One region of the Paenibacillus guangzhouensis genome, then DNA from elsewhere that is predicted to be linked to it. Evidence: predicted binding sites of a transcription regulator. Region 1 holds the regulator's gene; the other holds the start of a gene.
What was found. The regulator LexA, encoded in region 1, represses DNA repair genes until DNA is damaged. The targets are predictions, from matches to a motif close to CGAACATATGTTCG.
Positions count from the first base shown of each region.

Region 2: a site for LexA is predicted at 6,054-6,067, ahead of GCU39_RS04065 (DNA polymerase IV). Genes of this name have one in related genera too.

Region 1 covers NZ_CP045293.1:2,707,547-2,718,889, forward strand. Annotated here, with positions in the region: gene rnz (ribonuclease Z) at 250-1,185, opposite strand; gene metH (methionine synthase) at 1,253-4,690, opposite strand; gene GCU39_RS12085 (1,2-dihydroxy-3-keto-5-methylthiopentene dioxygenase) at 4,847-5,389, shown strand; gene GCU39_RS12090 (FixH family protein) at 5,460-5,894, opposite strand; gene GCU39_RS12095 (SCO family protein) at 5,930-6,493, opposite strand; gene GCU39_RS12100 (HAD family hydrolase) at 6,679-7,476, opposite strand; gene GCU39_RS12105 (hypothetical protein) at 7,513-8,031, opposite strand; gene GCU39_RS12110 (DUF896 domain-containing protein) at 8,080-8,280, opposite strand; gene GCU39_RS12115 (LysM peptidoglycan-binding domain-containing protein) at 8,389-8,658, opposite strand; gene lexA (transcriptional repressor LexA) at 8,933-9,559, shown strand; gene GCU39_RS12125 (N-acetylmuramoyl-L-alanine amidase family protein) at 9,699-10,460, opposite strand; gene GCU39_RS12130 (stalk domain-containing protein) at 10,722-11,198, shown strand.
Region 2 covers NZ_CP045293.1:947,457-958,799, forward strand. Annotated here, with positions in the region: gene GCU39_RS04045 (NADPH:quinone oxidoreductase family protein) at 3-992, shown strand; gene GCU39_RS04050 (hypothetical protein) at 1,153-1,353, shown strand; gene GCU39_RS04055 (YhgE/Pip domain-containing protein) at 1,607-4,273, shown strand; gene nhaC (Na+/H+ antiporter NhaC) at 4,374-5,750, opposite strand; gene GCU39_RS04065 (DNA polymerase IV) at 6,109-7,377, shown strand; gene GCU39_RS04070 (YhjD family protein) at 7,374-7,856, shown strand; gene GCU39_RS04075 (S-layer homology domain-containing protein) at 8,139-11,343, shown strand, end outside.

The sequences.
Region 1 (11,343 bases):
TTTCCCGGGAAAGTATTATATATTGCCTAGTAAAAGACGGAAAGCTTGTATGCGATGGAATGGATCGAACCGCATCAAGCTTCTTGGAACTTAGCGTAACATATAAATAACATATCCTGCTATACTCAGGAGGATCATCAATATCGCAATGACATTAAGAAAATTCCGTCTGTTGCCGGGGCTGTCGAAGCGATTTCTGCGGTGATCATCAAAGTCTGACATCGGTAAGCGACCTCCTTTTTCTACTCATTATGATTGCCCTGTGTGACTTCGCCTGTGGATCGGGATGAGCTCCAGTTGATTAGCAGCGATCGTATGCGGAAAAATCACATTAGCTTCCGCCACAAGCGGTTCGATATCACTATACCTAGCGCTGAAATGGGTTAAGACGAGTTGACCAACGGCTGCATCTCGCGCCGTCTCAGCTGCTTGTCTGGTTGTACTATGATAGAAGTTCTCGGCTAAAGACTCGAGTCCTTCCATGAAGGTTGCTTCATGTACGAGCACATCGGCATTCTGTGCGAGGTATCTCGAACCTGCACAAGGCCTTGTATCCCCTAGAATCGTGATAATCATGCCTGGAATCGGCGCTTGGATGAACTCATCGGGAGTGATAACTGTTCCGTCATCAAGAACCACATCTTCGCCCTTCTTTAACTTGCCATAGATCGGACCTGGAGGAATGCCTGCCTTCGTTAAGGCCTCAACATTGATCCGTCCCGGGCGATCCTTTTCCATTACCCGATATCCAAAAGATTCAATGCGATGATCCAACCTTGCTGCTTCAACCTTGCACTGCTCATCTTCAAAGACAATTCCTTCATCAACCTCTATAATCCGTATCTCATAATTGAGATGGGACTGACTTAATTGCAATGATGTCTTGAGATATTGACGAAGACCTGTTGGTCCATAGATTTCAAGCTTCTCCGTTCCTCCTTGATGGGAGCGACTGGATAACAATCCTGGAAGTCCAAAGATATGATCTCCATGCAAATGGGTAACGAATATTTTCTCAAGTTTACTCGGTTTAAGCGGCGACTTCAATATTTGATGCTGTGTCGCTTCGCCGGCATCGAACAACCAGAAGGTACCACGCTCGTCGAACATGCGCAGCGCAATGGACGTCACATTTCGCTCTGTCGTCGGCATCCCTGCACCTGTCCCTAAGAAATAGAGTTCCATAGCCATCCCTCCATTCTGCACCAAGAGCCTCCAACGAAATCGGAGGCTCTTGTGTCTTTATCTTATATTATACTTTCTCTACGTTAAAATATTGCGCTTGCGGATGGGCAAATACCATCGCGGATACCGAAGCTTCCGGTTCCATCATGAATCCCTCTGTCAATTGAATACCAATGTCCTCAGGCTTCATCAACTCGAACAATGGTCCTTGATCTTCCAGATCCGGACACGCAGGATACCCGAAGGATACCCGAATGCCTTGATATCTCGCACCATGACGTTGTTTCATTGTCATCTCTTGCGGATCCGGATAGCCCCAAATATCGCGCATCATGTGGTGAACCCGCTCAGCTAGACCTTCGGCGACTTCTAACGCTGTCGCTTGAATCGCATGGGATTTCAGGTAGTCCCCTACTTCCTTATATTTCGTCGCGAGCTCACGCACGCCATTGCCTGCAGTTACCACCAAGAATCCAACATAATCCATGATACCACTATCAACGGATTTAAGGTAATCGGCTAAGCATAGGAACGGTTCCACTTGCTGACGCGGGAAGGTGAAGGTATGAAGGACCTTCGTCGTGTCCTGCGGATCATAGATAATAATACTATCGCCAGATGATTGCGCCGGGAAGAATCGATACATGCCTTGCGCTCTAATCGTTCCATCCGTGATGGCGTTCTGTAATATTTCATCGACGGTTGCTTTTAACTCAACCGCCTTAGGATTTTTCTCTGCCAGCATTTGTTCTACCGAACCGCGTAATCCAAGATGATGCCCCAGCAGCATTTGCATATTTACATAAGGAATAATATGCCCTAATGGATAGTCGCGTAGAATATGACGATCGAGATCTGGCGGAATGAATACCGGTGCATCTTGCGAAATGTTCGAACGCACGGCTCTCGTGAGCTTCGGCAGCGGCTTCTTCTCCTCTTCTTCGCCTACACTTTCCTTGATCGCTGCAGTCTCTGCTATCATGAGCTGACGGTGCGTCGGATCCATAATTTTGTTCGCAAGATCTAAGCCGTCCATCGCATCCTTCGCATAGAGAACGAGCCCGTTATATTCGGGTAAAATACGTGTTTTGGTGAATTTCCGTGTCAACGCTGCACCACCAACCATAATCGGAACATCAATATTCGCATTGCGTAAATCTTGTGCGGTCAACACCATCTGCTGCGCCGATTTCACGAGTAGTCCCGATAGTCCGATCGCATCTGGCTTCTCTTTGCGATAAGCTTCGATGATCTGCTCAGGCGGAACTTTAATGCCTAGATTCACGATCTCATACCCGTTATTCGATAAAATGATCTCAACCAAGTTTTTGCCGATATCGTGCACGTCGCCTTTTACCGTCGCGAGCATGATTTTACCTTTAACCGATGATTCATTTTTTTCCATGAATTGCTCTAGATGAGCAACGGATGCCTTCATAACCTCTGCACTCTGCAGTACCTCAGCTACAATCAGCTCATTATTATTGAATAATCGACCAACTTCAGACATCCCTTCCATCAGCGGTCCATTAATCACTTCAAGTGCTGTGTACTTCTTAAGCGCCTCGTCCAAATCTGGAATAAGGCCTTCCTTGGTTCCTTCAACAACGTAAGATCCTAAACGCTCTTCTAACGTCAAGTTCGAAGCCTTCTCTTTCTTCACGACCTTCATATCCCGGAAAGCCGCTACAAAAGCAGAAAGTGTCGCATCATTCGTATCGTAGAGCAACTCTTCGGATAGGCGACGCTCATGCTCAGGGATCGAGGCGTAACGCTCTAACTTCTCGGTATTAACGATCGCGTAGTCAAGTCCTGCCTTCGTACATTCATACAAGAAGACGGAGTTCAGCACTTCACGACCAGCTTCCGGCAGACCGAACGAAATGTTACTAATGCCAAGGATGGTCTGACATTCTGGCATCGCTTCTTTAATGAGGCGAATCCCTTCGATTGTCTCTTTGGCAGAACCAATATACTGTTCATCCCCTGTCCCAACCGGGAAGACGAGCGGGTCGAAAATAATATCTTCAGGCTGCATGCCATATTTGTTCACTAATAGTTCACGCGAGCGCTTCGCAACTTCTAGCTTATCTACTCGCGTAATTGCTTGTCCACGTTCGTCAATTGTTCCGACAACTGCAGCAGCGCCGTACTTATGAATTAATGGGACAACATGTTCGAATTTCTCTTCCCCATCCTCTAAGTTAATGGAGTTAATAATCGCTTTCCCTTGTGAGTACTTCAGCGCCAAATCAATAACCTTCGCATCAGTGGTATCAATAACGAGAGGTACTTTGACCTTCTTCACGACTAGCTCCAAGAATTTCTTCATATCCTCGGCTTCTTCACGATCCGGATCTTGTACACAGACGTCAATGACGTGTGCACCGCTCTTCACTTGCGCTCGTGCGATTTCGGACGCTTCCTCGTACTTCCCTTCTGCGATAAGGCGTTTGAATTTACGTGAACCCAATACATTCGTCCGTTCACCCACCATGTAAGGCCGGTTCTCCGATTCAATATATACCGTCTCAATACCTGATACGGCTGGAGGGTGTGTTCCAAAAGCACTACGCGGTTGGAACTGACTCATTGTATCCGCTAATGCACGAATATGATCTGGCGTTGTTCCGCAGCATCCGCCTGCAATATTCAGCCAGCCTTGCTCCGCGAACCCTGCCATTTTCTTCGCTAACGAATCCGGGGATTCATGATAGTGACCATTCTCATCTGGTAACCCCGCATTAGGGTAACAACTAATTGCCGTATCGGCAATTTCAGATAAAGAACGAATATGATCACGCATAAACTCTGGGCCTGTCGCACAGTTTAACCCCACGGAGATTGGCTTCAAATGCTCCAATGAAATATACAAAGATTCGATGTTCTGACCAGCAAGTGTCGTACCCATCGGTTCAATCGTACCTGAGATCATCAGCGGAAGCGTCTTTCCCGTTGTCTCAAATGCGCGTCGTATGCCGATACTTCCGGCCTTCACATTCAATGTATCCTGCGATGTCTCGAGCAATATCGTATCAACACCGGCTTCAATAAGTGCAACGGTCTGTTCATAATAAGAATCGACAAGTTCATCAAACGTGACTCCACCGGTTACGGACAATGTCTTCGTCGTCGGTCCTAACGCACCCGCAACATAACGCGGCCACTCCGGTGTTGAATATTTATTCGCTGCATCTACTGCGAGCTTGGCTGCTGCCAAGTTCAACTCTCTTGCTCGATCTTGCAAATCATATTCTGCAAGTACCACGCTCGTGGCACCAAATGTATTCGTCTCCAAAATATCCGCGCCAGCTTCAAGATATTCTTCATGAATCTTCTGGATCACATCCGGTCGCGTTAGAACAAGAATCTCATTACAGCCATCAAGTTCTTCGCTCCCAAAATCATCCGCCGTTAAGTCTTCACGCTGAATCATCGTTCCCATTGCGCCGTCAAGGATAAGGATTTTATGTTTCATTTGTTCTTGTATGCTCAGCTTATTCATGCCCAATCCCCTTCCTTCTGCAAAAACGTTAAGAATTAGTTTAACAGAATACCAATGTTTAGAAAAGTGTCAATGCATTAAAAGTCGACAGCCAGCTCAAAATCCACTATAATACAATCAAAATCAAGTTAATTTATAGGAAAGAAGGGATTAATTTTGGCTGAAATTTACATTCGTAATACAAAAGAGCGTATTTCAGGTGAAGAAGACGTTCGTGCATTTCTAGCGAACCAAGAAGTATTATATGAGCATTGGGATCCAACGAAGCTGCCAGAAAACCTTCGTGAACGGTTCGTTCTCTCCGATGAGGAGAAAGCCGAAGTTCTCGCGACCTATGATGTAGAGATTCGTGACCTTGCTGCACGTCGTGGCTATCAGATCTGGGATATCATTACGCTATCCGATGCAACTCCGAATCTTGAAGAACTACTCACAAAATTCGAAGACGTCCACACGCATACGGAAGATGAGATCCGCGCTATCACGGCGGGAAAGGGGATCTTCATCATCAAGGGAAAAGACGACGTAGGTTATTTCAACGTCGAGTTAGAAGCTGGTGATGTCATCTCCGTTCCTGAGCACACGCCGCATTTCTTTACGCTCATGGATAACCGTCAAATCGTTGCTGTTCGCCTCTTTATTGAGAAAGATGGCTGGATTGCTACTTCTTACGATGACCCTGCGTTCCAAAAGGCCTAATGAATTCATTTCTGCGCTAAATATTCAAAGCCCGCTTCGTCTTCTTCAGACGGAAGCGGGCTCTTCTTGTTTATTTTGCAACTTCGAAAGTTTTCTTAGGCATGGAATGCATTTCACGGGCTGTAACATGCGCGATCATCGTATATTCCCCGGATTCTGCGAACTGCTTTTCAATTTGATATACGCCATTACTGGTAAGTTTCGCTTCAATTTTCTCATGTTCTTGTTCTTCTCCACGCCATAGCTCAAACATGACTTCCTTCGCATCATCGACAGGTTTGTCCGTTTGCGTTACTTTCGCTTGAAGCACAACATCTTTATTGGCGGTAATCTGCGCTGGCAGAATAATTTCTACTTTGATCGGATTCATGGCATCTTCGCTCATGTCCATATCCATGTTCATGCCGTCATGATTCATACCCTCATTCGATCCTGAACAACCTGCTAATAAAGCGATCAAGAGGATACAAGCAATCGCAAGCATACTCATCTTTTTTCTTTGCATGATTTGCATTCCTTTCTAATCTGCTTACTTGTTCGTTAGATTAAGTCTTTAACATCCTTAATGATTTGATCGTATGGAACATCTTCTACGCCATCATACTTCTTCATGATATATCCTTCTTTACTTACCAAATAGAACGATGTGCCATGAATCATCTGATCCGAACTAGGTTCCTTCTCTACAATCGTCTTAAAGGATGATTTTGCGAAAGCCTGAATATCTTCTAGCTTGTAATTGGTCAAGAAATGCCAGCTCGCAAAGTCAACGCCGAATTTGTCAGCGAACGCTTTCATAACCTCCGGCTTATCTCGGTCAGGATCAACACTAAAAGATACGAATGTAACGTCTAAGTTCTCAGCTTTCAATCTCTTCTGAAGATCCGTTAAGTTGAACGTCATCGGTTGGCAAACGGATGTGCAATTCGTAAATACGAAATCAGCGAGCCATACTTTACCTTTCAAATCAGCAAGACCGAACGCTTGACCCGCTTGATCCGTATAAGCGAAATCGCCAACTTTCATCGAGCTTGTCTGCTTCGCTCCACCACAGGCAGTTAATAACAGCATAACCCCAAGCATCAAGAACATTAATTTTTTCATTTTAACCTCTCCTCTATGTATCGCGGAACAAATTTCCTTTTTCATTATAATTTGATTGTACATGAGAAGAATGACTCATTCGGGCTATCTTTGTCAATTCTTTGTGACGATTTTGTATCAAATGTCATAGCCGAGCACAAAAAAAAGCCCTTGTTCCGATTTCGGCAACAAGGGCTACTTCTTACTTAAGCATGTTGATTAATAATATTGTGTAGTTCCGAGAGATGTGTGATTTCATAATCTGGAACAATTTCATCCGAACGTTGGACACCATGTCGATTCACCCAAACAGCATGCATACCTACGCCTAGCGCACCCTTGATATCCGTCGTAAGCTTGTCACCCACCATAAGACCTTCATGAGGTTCAATGTCAAGCGCAGCCATCGCATGTCTAAAGATAGAAGAAGCTGGTTTACCTTCGCCGAATGCCCCTGAAATCACAATATGATCAAAATAAGGAATAATGTTAGGAACTCCGTTCAACTTCTCCTGCTGCAGGTCAGGTGATCCATTCGTTAATAATAGAAGCTTCACATTCCCTCTCAACTCGTCGAGAATTTGGAACGTCTCCTCATAGACATAAGGACGAGCCCGGCGTTCAGTCGCGAATAATAAACCTAGACGCTCGCCGAGCGCTGCATCTTCGACACCTAACGCTTGTAGACCTTTTGTCCATGCTTCCGTACGATAACCTGGCGCTAATGCCTGTAATTGACGAAATTCTTGTTGTTCCCCATGTGTGAAATTCGCCCACAATCCTTCAAAAGGATTAATCCCGATCATCTGCGTGAAGGGGAACGTTGGGTACGTTTCATAGAGGGCTCTAGCCTCTCGTCTCACCGCTTCTTCCAACGCAGTAGGTTGAATGTGAGGATACGCTTGCGCAGCTGCAACACATGTCGCTTCAAACGATTCCTTCACACTGCGATCATCCCATAATAAAGTATCGTCCAGATCGAATAATACGGCCTTAATCGTCATCTCTCTTCTCCCCCATACCTTTACAGTGCTCTATCCTTAACGTTCTTCAAAAGGAACATGATTAACGCGTGCAAACTCTTTCAATCGCTCACCGATCACTGCGGTCTCATAACGGTTCATTAATCTGGAGAACACCCAGTTGGAGCCTTTAGCCTTTGGACTAATAACGACATAACCTTTTTGTACAGTAATCTCTTTGATTTGACTTGCATCCAGCCGTACGTCTCGATTGAAACGACGTGTCCCGATAGAAGATTTACCTACGCTAATATAGGGTCTACGAAGGAAGATCACAACTCCCAGGAATATGTATAAACCTACGGTCCCCCAAAATAAGGCTGGCGAGGTTTTTTGATCTACTGCAGAATATAGAATTGCATACAATAAACCGAATGCAACTAATGTAATTGGCAGAATCAGATTTCGACCAACATACCGATCCACATCTGATTTCGCTTCTCTACTCGATCCTATCATTTGTTGCCCTTGCTTCTTACGAACCTTATTTACATTCTTCGTGTTCTTACGCACCATTCTTTCCCATGAGCGGGCCATCCAAATCCTTCCTCCTTGGAAGTTTTCCCGAAGGAAAACTTGCTTCATCTAATGTTTAATTGTTGGATTATTATCATCCTCATCAACAATCTCAATATTATCGAGCTGTTGCTTCAAGGAACGTTTGAACCCATCAATATATTGTCGACGAAGCGCGTCCCGTTCAACCGTCTCTTCCGGTGTCAATCCTACCGATTTATGTTTACGAGCCAATTCATTAATTCGCTCAACAATTTTTTCGAAATCCATCCCTATCCCCCCTATTCTGTCCTTATTACTTTGACATTTACAATAGAGGTTGTCAAGGGTAACCCGTCCGCTCCCAGCATGTGCCTATGCCTTACACTTGCATACAATTTATCCTTTAAGAACTGGTAACTTAATCACTTCACCAGATTGAATAGAACTGTTACGTTTACCATTTAATTCTTTGATCTCTTCAATATAATTACGAACATCCATTCCGTCTGGCTTATGTTCCTTCGCGATCGCCCACAACGTATCCCCCGGAGAAACAACAATCTGAAGCGGTATGTTCGCATTCCGTTCCCCATCACGTGTATCCGCAGCAAAAGCATTCAATAACCCCATACTCGTCAAGCTGCATACAAGAACTAAAAATAACACGACCTGAACGACCTTCTTCTTAAGGAAAGAGCCTCTATTCACGACTTTGGACTGGTTATTATAAACACTTTGATATGAGCTATACTTTAGCATTTTCAGCACCCCAAACGTTTGTTCTGTTTTCTATGTCCATAATTTAACACGAACATTCGTTTGTGTCAATAACTTTTTAGAACATTCGTTCCCCTTGTTCGTATATTTTAGAACTAATGTTTGTACGAACGGTAGTTCTATGCTATAATTTTGTAAAAGTCTACTAATGGAGTTGAACCTCATGTCTAAAATATCCAATAGACAACAAGCTATTTTAGAATTTATAAGGAATGAAGTACGATCTAAAGGTTACCCTCCTTCTGTTCGTGAGATTGGAGAAGCTGTCGGTCTAGCTTCCAGCTCCACTGTGCACGGCCATTTGGATCGACTAGAGAAGAAAGGCTTAATTCGCCGCGACCCTACCAAGCCGCGGGCAATCGAGCTTCTGAGCCAAGAAGAATCCGAACATACGCATCTCTATACGCAGATGATTGCGAAGGTACCAATCGTGGGGAAAGTTACCGCAGGTGCACCGATTACAGCAACGGAGAACATCGAGGATTACTTCCCGCTGCCGGAGCAATTCGTACATGACCAGAATGTATTTATGCTTTCTGTTATGGGTGAGAGTATGATCGAAGCAGGCATTCATAATGGAGACTTCGTTATTGTACGCCAACAACAGACAGCGAATAACGGCGATATCGTCGTCGCGATGACGGAAGACGATGAAGCAACGGTTAAGACTTTCTATAAGGAAAAGGATCACATTCGACTGCAACCTGAGAATGCAACGATGGAACCTATCCGATTGAATCATGTGACTATTCTAGGCAAAGTTATTGGTCTTTTCCGTAACATGCACTAATCCGCCCTACATATTAGCCGTGTTGTTTAAAGAGCGATGCGCTAATTCCTATAACATTCGTTGAACTAGGACATGTTTAACGACAACCAAAAAACAAGCTGGTATCTGTATCACACAGATCTCAGCTTGTTTTTTCGAATCATTGTGGAGCCTGCCCCGAAGCTTTTCGCAGTTCATTCGCTAATCGATTCGCTTCTTTCTTTCCTGCCTCGTCCCCTTTTTGCTGCGCTATTTCCCAAGCTGGTTTTAGATACAGATCGATTAATTTATTGGCATCTTCCTTCGCTAACATGACATTCGCCTCCGTTTCAACATACGCGATCCCAAAATACTGGCAGACACCTCTTGCAATTTCTTCAGCACATAGGTCTCGATATGCGTCCGACAGCAAAAGCTTGGCTTCTTCCATGTTATCCATAAAGCCGCACTCCACGAGGACTGCCGGCATTGTAGATTCCCTTAGCACATGGAGATTCGCCGGTTTGACGCCTCTGTCGCGGAGCTTCGTGCCTTGGACCAACCTTGCATGAATCGCTTCCGCAGCTTTCATGCTGGTCACACGTCCGGGATAGTAGAATGACTCAATCCCATTCACACTCCCCCATGTCTCTCCTGCTGCGTTCGCATGAACGGATACATAGAGGTCTACACCGGATTGATTCGCTGTGTCCGTCCGGGTCTTCAGGGGAACATCGCTATCTCCTGGCGCCACGAGCAATGTACGAAAACCACATCGTTGTAGGTGCTCGTCCAAAAGAGCAACAACCGCACGGTTGAATTCGTTCTCGTGCATAAATGGCTCACCGGTTTCTTTTGACCGCGTCCCATCCTTGAACAAAGGCGTCCGCTTACCTGGCGGTTGCATTCCATGTCCATCATCTAAAGCAATAAATAGACTCAATTGTCTTCACCTCTCTTCCTACTCTATTAATATGCATCAATAGAATTGAAGCGAATGATAGATACCATGGTCTAAGTAGCCTGACTGCTTTCTATATCGACTGGGCTGAGGGTTTTGTAATGCACTTATAAGTTCTATCTGAGGACCGTTCACCACAGTTGCATTGGCTTATGTGACAAATTAATCAATTCCTCACATTTTAATGTAAAATCATGCCACTTTTTCACTTATAATAAGGTCTAATGAATAGGGGGGGATACCTTGAATAAGCAATTTATTAAAACAACCGCAACTCTTTTCATCGGCATGATGCTCGGTACTGTTACAATTGCAGCAGCTGCACCGGAAGTATTCCAAGCTTCCATTGCAAAGTTAAAAATCGTTGTGAATGGAAAAGAGCAAAAGCTTAAAAATTCACCTTTGCTCGTTAATGGCACTACATATTTACCAGTACGTGATGTAGCTGGTCTATTGGGAGCAAATGTTGATTTTAATAAAGGCACGATCACTATTGCTCAAAAAAAGGTCCAGCCAACTGTGAATACAATAGAGTCAATAAATGGACGGGATCTTGTTGAGATCTTAGGGAAAAAATACCCTGATTTTAAGATCTCCCTTTCTAATGAGGGGCTGCTTAAATTAGGCGATAACATCATTCATTTAACAGTGAATGATGACTCGACTCTCAATGTCACTCCACTTAAGGATTCCGGCTTTATTTCTAAATCTGATCTTTAGTAGATTCCGCTACCACGACTTTACGCGAAAAAATTGCGTACTAATGTGACTACACGCCCCAGTTAATTCACTGGGGTTATTGTTGTTTCTTGAAAGTTCCTCGTTGAATCTTTCCAGAACTATCATTCGAAAGATAAGGGAACCA
Region 2 (11,343 bases), 1.8 Mb from region 1:
ACGTGACAAGATTTCAAGCTTTTGTGATCGATCAACAAGATGAGGAAGTCATTACGCAAGTCAAGACGTTAACGATGGAAGATCTACCTGCTGGGGATGTCACCATTCGTGCTGCATATTCCAGTGTGAACTATAAAGACGGTCTGGCAACGCTGCCGGGCGGCGGCATTGTGAATCAATATCCCTTTATTCCGGGGATTGATGTTGCAGGGACGGTTGTCGAATCGAAGGACGAGCGGTTTGAAGAAGGCGATTTCGTATTGGTGACAGGATACGGGCTGGGTGTGTCCCATTTTGGTGGGTACAGTGAATATGTCCGAGTGCCCGGGGATTGGGTTGTGCATCTTCCTGAAGGCATTACCCTGAAGGAGTCGATGGCGCTCGGTACAGCTGGGTTTACTGCTGCATTATCTGTACATAAGTTAGAGCAACAGGGTCTGAGGCCGGATCAGGGCGAGGTATTAGTGACAGGTGCTTCTGGCGGCGTAGGCAGCCTTGCCGTGGCGATGTTATCGAAGCTCGGTTATCATGTGGTAGCTAGTACGGGCAAGTCGGAGGAGCATGACTTCCTGCGAAAATTAGGAGTGAAGGAGATCCTCTCACGAGAAGATGTATCGCCTGAGCAGATTAGACCGCTTAACAAAGCGCGCTGGGCGGCTGTTGTCGATCCTGTCGGTGGGAACACTCTTGCGCATGCGCTCAGTACGACCAAGTACGGCGGGGCTGTTGCGGTGAGCGGGATGACCGGGGGGGCAGGATTCCCAGGCAATGTATATCCGTTTATTTTGCGCGGAGTACAGCTCATTGGGATCGATTCTGTCTATTGTCCGATGGAGGAACGACTGGCGATCTGGAGACGGTTAGGATCGGATCTGAAGCCGGATTTGCTGCTCGAGGAGATCGGACGTGTTACGACGCTTGCGCATTTGTCGCATGAGCTGCAGATGATTCTGCAAGGAAAGCAGCGTGGACGGCTTATCGTAGCTTTATAACTGACAGAAATCGACATGATATGGTGGACGGTCGACGGTTGTTCTGATACAATAGAGGTAATTGGAAAATATTACGTTTGCGAAGAACGCAAGCTGAGGAGAAGGCTCCCGGTTTGCGTTCTTTTTTGTTGTCATCAGTATATAGGAAGGTGGATTCGTTATGAGAGTAAGACTGTCATCGCATTTGGACCGTGGCTTGAAGCATCGAAATACGGACCTATTCGGAAGGGAAGTTTGTGATGCGAAGGGGTCATTACAGAAGGACAGAGCTTGGATCGGAGCGCGTAAAGTCGATGGCGTGATTCATCAGCCTTGGTTCAAGCGACTACAGGAGCACCGTCAAGGACGAGATTTCACGTAAAGAGAGATGAGAATTGCAATAATGTAGGTGGAGGGGTAAAAAGGATGCCAGCTCAATCCGATAAGGTAAGAGCGGGGTATCCTTTTTTTTAGAGGCGGGTGACTTGATCAATCGGATCGATAGGTTTATAAGTACAACAGTCTAAATTTTTACGAATGACCAAAATGGTTATACAGTCAGTTCAAGTGCTATAACAGGTGAAAACATCAAAACAGAATGAGTACACCTATAGCAGGCTATAGGAGGGAGAACGATGAAGGTATTTGGTTTTTTGGGTTCTGAGATTCGGAGTATGCTGCGGAATAAATCCGTGCTGATCCCGGTCCTCGGTGTCCTGGTAATCCCTCTGCTCTATTCAGGGATCTATTTGATTGCCAATTGGGATCCTTACGGAAATGTCAAGAATATGCCCGTTGCGGTTGTTAACCAGGACAAACCCGTCATTTACGAAGGGAAGGAAATTGCAGTAGGACGCGAGCTGGTCAAGAAGCTGCATGAGAATCCGACCGTCGATTTTCATTATGTGACGAAGGATGAGGCGCAGAAGGGGCTCGATAATCACGATTTCTATCTGATGATTGAGATTCCTGAGCAAATGTCGCAGAGTGCAACGACGATTCTGGATCCCGTCCCACAGACGATGAAGCTGATCTATAAGGAAAATAGCAGTTATAATTTCTTATCTGGTCAAATCTCCGATAAAATCGTAGAGAAGCTGAAGAATGAAATCTCAAAGACGATGACGGAGACGTATGTGGAACAAATGTTCGGTGCGATTAACACGGTATCGGATGGGCTTAGCACGGCAAGCAAAGGCGCTGGTCAGATTGAAGACGGTCTTGCTCAGCTCGGGGACGGCATAACCGATTTCAAGCATCAAGTGAATTCACTCATCGATGGCAAACTGGCTTCAGCGGATGGCATGATGGATGAGTACATTCAAAAGTACGGCCAAGATTTACAGGCGAAGCTGCATGACCAGATTGATCAAGAAATTGCGAAGAATGAAGGTCCGATCAATGATAAAATTCATCAGGAAATCGATAAGACCGTCAATCTGAAGAATGATGCGTTGAAAGAAAAGCTGCATGAGCAAATCGATCAGTATGCCGATCAATACAGCAGTGTGATCAACGAGAAGCTCCATGATGAGATTGATCGGACGATGACGCAATATAATGATGCGGTTCGCCAGACGATGCATCAGCAGATTGATGCAACGATGGCCCAATATAATGATGCAATCAAGCAGATGATGCATTCGAAATTAAACGATGAGCTCAGCCAATACAGCGAGCCGATTCGGCAAATGCTTCATGCGCAGGTCGAATCGGAAGTGAACCAGCACAGCCAAGAGATTAAGGCGAATATCATTGCGGCGATCGATCAGGAGCTGAATGCCCAATTCCAGAAGTTCGTTGCGGATGCGAAGAAGCAGGCAGGACAGGTGGATGAAGTCATTCAACAGTTCCTGAAGGACGTGCAGCCGATCATCGACAAGCTGCCGCCAGATCAACAGGCGAAGCTGCAAGAGCAGCTTAAGAAGCTCGAAGAATTGAAGGGGTCGCTCGGCAAGTGGATCGATGACCAGATTCCTGTGTTGCAGCAGAAGATTCAGTCGCAGGTCAATGCGCTTGTGAGTCAGAAGCTGGATGAAATGCAGCCGAAGTTGGTCGCGAAGCTGCACGCGCTCGTGGATCAGAAATTCAAGGAGCTGGAACCGGCTGTGAATTCGATGCTGAATTCGATGCTTGATTCGAAATATGAAGCGTTAAAGCCGGAATTGATAGCCAAGATTCACGCCGCTGCGGATTCGAAATATGATGCGATGCAGCCGGAAGTGAACGAAAAGCTGCATGAGGCTGCTGACATGAAGTTCAATCAAATGAAGCCTGAGCTTGTCAGCGATATTCATAGCGCTGTCGAGGATAAATACAATGAGCTCGAACCGGAGTTCTTGAAGAAATTCCACAGCGCGGTCGATGAGAAGTACTTCATGATCTTGCCGAAGCTGGCAACTCAGCTGCATGAGATGGCGGATGTGAAATATAAAGCAGGCAAAGAAAAAGTGGATCAGCTCGCGCATGAGAAGCTGTCTGAGGTGAAAGGCAAGGTTGCCGATGCGAAGCATACGGTGAACGGGGCGTTCGATCAGCTTCTTGAAGGCCAGCAGAAATTAATTGCTGGGGAGCGGGAACTGAAGGATAAGCTTCGTGAAGGCGCTGAGAAGGCGACACAAGATCCTACAGCGTCCACGTACGAATATTTTGCCAACCCGGTTGCGAGCGATAAAGAGAGCAATCATGACGTGACGAATTATGGCCTCGGTATGGCGCCATACTTCCTTGCTCTTGGATTATTCGTAGGGGCCCTGATGTTCTCGATTATCTTCCCATTGTCGGAGACTTCGTCCAGACCGCCGTCAGCGCTTGCGTGGCTCGTGAGCAAATTCGGCATTATGTCGCTCGAAGGCTTCATCCAAATGCTGATCGTCGGACTGTTCGTGCTCTATGGACTTGACATTGAGGTGACGAACACGCCTCTATTCTTCATCGTATGTATGGTGACGAGCCTCACTTTCTTTGCGCTCGTCCAGTTCTTCACGACGTCGTTCGGCAATGTGGGACGTTTCATCGTGATTCTCCTGCTCGTATTCCAATTGTCGGCGTCTGCAGGGACATTCCCGATCGAATTAGCGCCTGATTTCTTCCAGGCGATTCATCCATTCTTGCCGATGACGTATGCGATCCGCGCTTTCCGTGGTGTGGTATCGAGTGGTAATTTCGCGGATGTCTGGACGAATATTGGTATGATGGGGATCTTCCTTGGAAGCTGCCTCTTCGGAAGCTATTGTTACTTCCGCCTTCGGTTCTTTAAGCTTCAAAAATCGGAGCGGCGGGAGCAGTCGGTGTCTGTGTAATGGATTGATACTAAAATCGTGAATAGAGAGATGAAGAAAAGGGAGCGCTGAGGCGCTCCCTTTTTGCGTTAATCAATGGAGGGATGATGTTCGTAATGGGTTATTCGCTGTCTTCGAGCGCGTTCTTCTGTAACGGCTTGATGATCGCATAGGCGAAGGTGAAGAAGGGGCTGGCCCATAGGAACACCGCATATGGCAAGTATTCAACGACCGGGACACCGAGCGTCGAAGCGAAGAAGGCGCCGCTGACCCCCCATGGGATCAAGGGGTTCACGAGCGTTCCACAGTCTTCGAGCGTCCGGGAGAGCGTTCTCGCCGGAATATGGCGCCGCGCATACTCGTCCTTGAACATCTGGCCCGGCAGCAGGATCGATAAATATTGCTCCCCTGTCATGCCGTTAACGGCAATGGAAGAAGCGCCGGTCATCAGTACGATGCTGCTCTTCCGCTTCAGCGGTTGAATGACGGTGCGGAAGAAAGCTTCGATGACGCCGCAATGCTGCAGCAGGCCGCCCAGCGATAAGGCGATCAAGATGAGCGATACGGACCACATCATCGACTGCAAGCCGCCGCGATTGACGATCGCAGCGACGGTCTCGTTCGCAATCGTACTCTTGTAGCCGCTCTGCATCACTTGGAACCACACGTCAATGGCGCCCTGATGCTGCACGAATGCAGTGATCAGGAGGCCGGTGACGATCCCTACGATTAGCGTCGGCAAGATGGGTACACGTCTGACGGAGCAAATGACGACAGCTAACGGCGACAGTAAGGTGAGCCAGTGGATATTGAAGCCTTCCTGCAGTGCAAGCTTGATCTGTTCCATCGAACTTAAATCGATCGTGTCGGTCTTCGTCGCGAATAGGAAGAAGATCGTCGTCACGATGAGAGCAGGAACGGTCGTATAGAGCATATGGCGGATATGCGTGAATAGCGTCGTACCTGCGACAGCGGGTGCGAAGTTCGTCGTATCGGATAGCGGTGACATTTTGTCGCCGAAGCAAGCGCCGCAAATGACGGCTCCCGCTGCTAGCGTTGGCGAGACGCCTGTCGTTGCCGCAATCCCCATAAAGGCGACGCCGACGGTACTCACAGTAGTGAACGAGCTGCCCGTAAATAACGAGATCATGATGGTCACATAGAGCGCACTCACGGCAAAATAATTCGGTTGAATATAATCCATGCCATAGTAGAGGATGGTTGGTACGGTACCGCTCATCATCCAGACGGCAATGAGTATCCCGATCAGGGAAAGGATCAGAATGGGCATGATCGCGGTCTGAATACCGCGAAGGATCGCCGATTCGATGCTTGTCCAAGAGATGCCGAATATCCATAAGAGCGTTGCGGTGCCGACTGTCGTCGCGAGAAGCGGGAGATGCGGCTCTGCCTTTAAGAGGAAGATCGAGATGAATAGCAGGGCGAGAATAAAGACAATGAGCAGCATGCTCTTGGAGAAACTGAGTTGTTTATTCATGATGTATTGCTCCTTCGTTGGTGTTCCTTGTGATTGCGCATTTATGCTTTTTAGCTTTTATGCGTTAAAGTATACGGGATATGCAGGGTTAACGTCAATGTTATCAACATACAGAACAGGATGATTTTAGGGAAGATGAGGGTGTGTCGGTTGCTTCAGTGTTCTGTCGGTTATGCAGCCTTATCCGGCATTATCTTCGGCGAGTTGTATCATCCTGCACAAGTCGATTCAAATTTAGGCACCGATTTCCATAAAATTCACTTGCATAACGAACACCTGTTTGGTATATAATAAATAACAATACGAATGTTTGTTCGTGGTGATTGAGAGTTAGGAATACGACTTGGAGGGTGTTAAATTGAGTCAACCAAGCGAAAGGGTCATCTTTTTAGCGGACTGTCAGAGTTTTTATGCGAGCGTAGAGAAAGCAGATCATCCAGAATATTACAACAAGCCGGTAGCTGTGGCAGGGGACCCTGCGCGAAGGTCAGGCATTATTCTGGCGGCCTGTCCCCTTGCGAAGAGCTTCGGTGTCACGACAGCGGAGCGTCTCGGGGAGGCGCTCAGGAAATGCCCGGATCTCGTGATTATGCGCCCTCGGATGCAGCACTACATCGATGTCTCCTTGCAGATCACACAAATCTACGAACAATTTACGGATCTGGTCGAAGTATTCAGCATTGACGAACAGTTCCTGGATATTACGGCAAGCCAGTCGCTGCTGGGGGATCCGGTCACGATTGCCCGAGCCATCCAGGACAGAGTGATGTATGAGACCGGCATACGTGTACGCGTCGGGATCAGCTCGAATAAGGTGCTCGCCAAGATCGCGACCGATATCTGGGCGAAGAAGAATAAGACGGGGATCTTCACGCTGTCGCGTTCCGATCTGGAGCGTACGTTATGGGAAGAGCCAGTTCATAAGATGTATGGCGTTGGCTCCCGAATGACCGCGCACTTCACGAAGCTCGGGATGATGAAGATCGGGGATATCGCCAGAACGCCGCTGCCGGAATTGAAGGAGAAATTCCGTGCGCGCTTCGGCAAGCAGTCCGACATTCACGCCGAGGTCATGTGGCGTACGGCGAACGGTCTGGATGACAGCCCGGTGTCGCCAGGCACCTTCCATGTCGCACCCAAGTCGGTCGGACACATGATGACGCTGCCCCGGGATTATGCGGACGCTTCGGAGGTCGACACGATCCTGCTCGAGCTGACGGAGGAGGTCTGCCGCGATTGCCGGCAGAAGGGCTATATGGGCTCGGTCGTGACGGTGAGTTGCATGTGCAGCCCGTATGAGGCGCCGACAGGCTTCTCCCGCCAGATGAAGATGCCTGATCCGACGAACAATACGAACAAAGTATTCGAGGCCGTGAAGACGATCTTCTACAAGTATTGGGATCAGATGCCTGTGCGGCGTGCCGGCGTCATGCTCAGTGCGCTTACCGACGACGATGCGTATCAGCTGACGTTGTTCGAGGATCAAGAACGGATGCGAGCGCTCGACCGGGCAACGGATCGAATTAAGGAACGATACGGCAGTGCGGCCATCATGCGGGCTTCGTCTGCCACGAAGGCAGGGCAAGCGGCGGAACGGTCGATGAAAATTGGGGGGCATTATAAATGAGTAAGAAGCTGGAGAATAACGGTCTATGGGAGTCGAGTCGTATGATGCTGCCACAGCATCGAGAAGCTTTACTCAGCAGGCATCATGACCGTCGGGGCGTGAGGTCGGATCCTCCCAAGCGGGAAGACATGGAATTAATACGTGATTATATTCTGCTTCCCATCATGCACACGCTAGTTATCAAGAAAGTCTCAGAAGCGAAGGTCTCCACCGAGACGCTAAAATCATTATATGCCATGGCAGCCCAAGTTCTCGCCGCCAATATATACAAAGATCTATCCAAGGTAAAACAAGAAATGATGGAAAAAGAAATCCGCGTTGTCAATGAGGAAAAGCATGAGGATGTATTGAAGCTGCATTATGCCTATCATGATTTTGAAGATCGGTTGATTATAACCAAAGAATACATGAAGGCGGAAATAAGCAAGAGATTAGCCCGATATACGGATAGTCTCATCATAAAATTAAGTAGACTCTAAATGTCATTTCGTAGAACAAAGAGGAGCATTTGCCGCGGCGAATGCTCCTCTTTGTTAATGAAACCAAGGATAATGAATGTTTTTCTTATTGTTTGTAAAGGGGATGTAATGATAATGTTGAGAGTTTGTAAATCTATATACATGGTACATGCAATTTTATTATAGTTACGGTGTGGTCAGAAATATCTCCGTCAGAGATCCAGCCACAATTCAACCAAGGCGGTGCAGACACACGTGTTAAAGAACAAATGGGCACGACTATTTTTAACGATTCCTTTATCCATGAGTTTCATTGGATCAGCGATTCCTATGGCTTCGGTTCGTGCGGAGGCAACAGAAGTTCCGACCCAAGCCGTTCTATCGAAGGCGACAGGACAATGGATGTCGGGAGAATTCCATGTGCACACCTATGAATCGGATGATGCACAAATTTCGTTAGAGGATGCATTGGACCATGCATTTGATACCTACGGATTTGATTGGATCGCAACGGCGAACCATTTGAGATCTTCCAAACGAGACGATACGGGCGTAGACATTCCGGGCGGTCCGATTCCGTTCTCCAAAGGCGCCATGGAATACGAGGTTCCGAAAATCAAACAACTGCAAGCCCAGGGGAAATATGCAGGAAAGACGATTTTCTCCGGCTTCGAATGGGACATGCCTTCGCATGAGCACGTATCTGTTGGCATTTTGGGCGATCAACCGAACTCGGAAGCGACGCTCAGAGCAGCGAACCAATTCGAATATTTGTTCACAAATCGAGATAAAACGTGGTTCGATCCAGCCGACGTTGCGATGTGGGACCAACAGGGAAAGCGTGCGTATACCACGCATGCGGACGCATTGACTGCGGTACAATGGCTCAAAGATCGTTATGCTGAGACGAGCTATATGATACTGAATCATCCTTCTCGAATCGTAGGTAAATACACGATTGCGGACATTCGTGATCTAAATAATGCAGCGCCAGACATCGTATTCGGCATGGAAGGTATGATCGGCGGACAGATGGAACCTGACCGCGGCGGCTATAATACAACGTATAATACCGCGAATCCTACCGCGAACACGAATTACAAGAACCGGTCCTATGGCGGGACGGATTACATGGTTGCCAAAGTTGGCGGCGTATGGGATGCCTTGTTAGGCGAAGGCCGGCGGTTCTGGAATTTTGCGAATTCAGATTTTCACTTCAAAATTAGAGGTCCATACTCCAGCGGCTATTGGCCAGGGGAATATTCGAAGAATTACACGTGGACGGAAGGCCGCGATATGCAATCCATATTGAATGGCATGCGTTCTGGTAAATCGTTCTCTGTCTACGGCGATTTGATTAATGCCTTAGATTTCAACGCAGCAAGCAACGGCGTGAAGGAAGAGATGGGTGGCGAATTAAAAGTAACCGAAGGCGACGATCTTCAGCTTACGATCCGCTTCAAGAGTCCAAATAAGAACAACTACGAGTCTCCCGTAGACAGCGGTATTTCTGCGAATGTGACGCCGCAAGTGGACCACATCGATCTGATCGCAGGGGATGTCACGGGAAAGGCGGAGCCTGGAACCGCGGCATACAACAAAGATATGAACGATTCCACGAAGGTGATTGCGACCTTTACAAGCAAGGATTGGACGCTAGATAGCGAAGGCTATAATGTTATTCACTATAATCTAAAATCCGTCGATAAAAATCAGTATTTCCGCTTACGTGGCACAAACTTGGGCATGAATGTGGAAGGGGAAACGCAGAACGGGGACCCGCTGCTGGATCCAATTACGAATCAAGCGGACAATAACACGCGCTTCAATGCCATCAACGATCGGAACTATAGGGATTTATGGTTCTATTCCAATCCGGTATTTGTTACGGTGACCCAAGATGATGAGCGAGCTGTTCACGATACGCTTCAAGCGCTGGATTTAGGCGATTTAAGCAACGTGACTTCAGACATTGCATTGCCGACGAATGGGGAGCGCGGAACGCGCATTGATTGGACAAGCTCAGACCGGGAGATCATCGCGAACGATGGGAAATGGGTGGGGCAGCCGACGAATAATCGCTTGGTGACGCTGACTGCAACAGCCACACGTGGTAAGGCACAGCAAACAAAGGTCTTCTTGGCGTTAGTGCGTGGGGCTGATGCTTCGACGGTACAACTACGCCATACCATGATGACCGCTGACGGATTGTCCTACACGAACGGTACATGGACGAATCAGAACGTGACGGCAAGCGTGTACGCGGATGTCTATGCGCCAAGTACATCTGCTGTGATCGAATTGTCTGTAGACGGCGGTGTAAGCTATCAGCCATATGCAAGTCATAAGGCACTGGAACTAGCGGAAGAAGGGGAGCATGCGCTCCTGTTCCGGGCAACGGATGATTCGGGCGCCGAAGCGGTGCTGCCGCTCAGCGTGAAAATCGATAAGACCTTGCCCGTCGTTAGCCTAGTAGGATCTCCTTCTATGACATTGACGGTAGGGGATACGTACCAGGAGCCGGGTGCGAAGGTGACGGATAAGCTAGGTGTTCCTGGCGAGGCTGTCATCACGGGCGAGGTGAATACGTCTGTAGTCGGTACATATATCGTGCGATATCATGCAGTGGATGCTGCAGGGAATCAGGCGATTGAGGTACTGCGTACGATTCATGTGGTATCCCCATCAGATAAGCCGAATCCGCCGACAGGTGGAGGCTTGAGCCCTGGTGGTACGACCCCTACGGCGCCAACACCGGAAGTGGCGCAGCCATTACCATCCGCGCAAGTGGAAGTATCCGCTGTCGCAGGAGCGAAGGGTAGTCTCCAACTTGTCGTGCAATGGATGATTCCGCAAGGAGCGGTAGCAACCGATGGTAAGATGAACATTGCAGTTCTGGGTGAGAAGCAAGCACCATCGACAGGAACGCATACCGTTCTGAGCCCGGTGATCGCGCTGACAAGTACGGTGCACACTACCTTGGCCAAACCGATGACACTAACGTTCGATTATAATGTGGATATGCTCGGCAAGAGACAGAAGCCGGCTGTATATTATTACGATGCAGATCAACAAAGATGGATATATGTCGGTGGTTCACTGAATGGTGACGGTACGATTACTGTAGAGCGGAAGAAGCTGGAGACCTATGCCGTGTTCGGTTATGAACAGACGGTATTTGCAGATATGAATGAACATTGGGCCACAGCGTCGATCGATCGTCTCACGGGCATGCAAGCGATCCGTGGCTACGAGGATCACTTGTTCCATCCGAACGGCCAAGTAACGAGAGCGCAGTTCGCGAGTATTCTCGCCAAAGCCTTTGGGCTTCAAGCGAGCGGGAATGTCCCGGCATTTAACGATGCGAACGATATTCCGGCTTGGGCGAAGTCAGATATCGCTGCCCTTGTCCAGGCCGGATGGATTAGCGGATACATGGAGAATGGACAACTGAGCTTCAAGCCGGATCAAGCGATTACAAGAGCGGAGATCGCGGTGCTGTTGAATC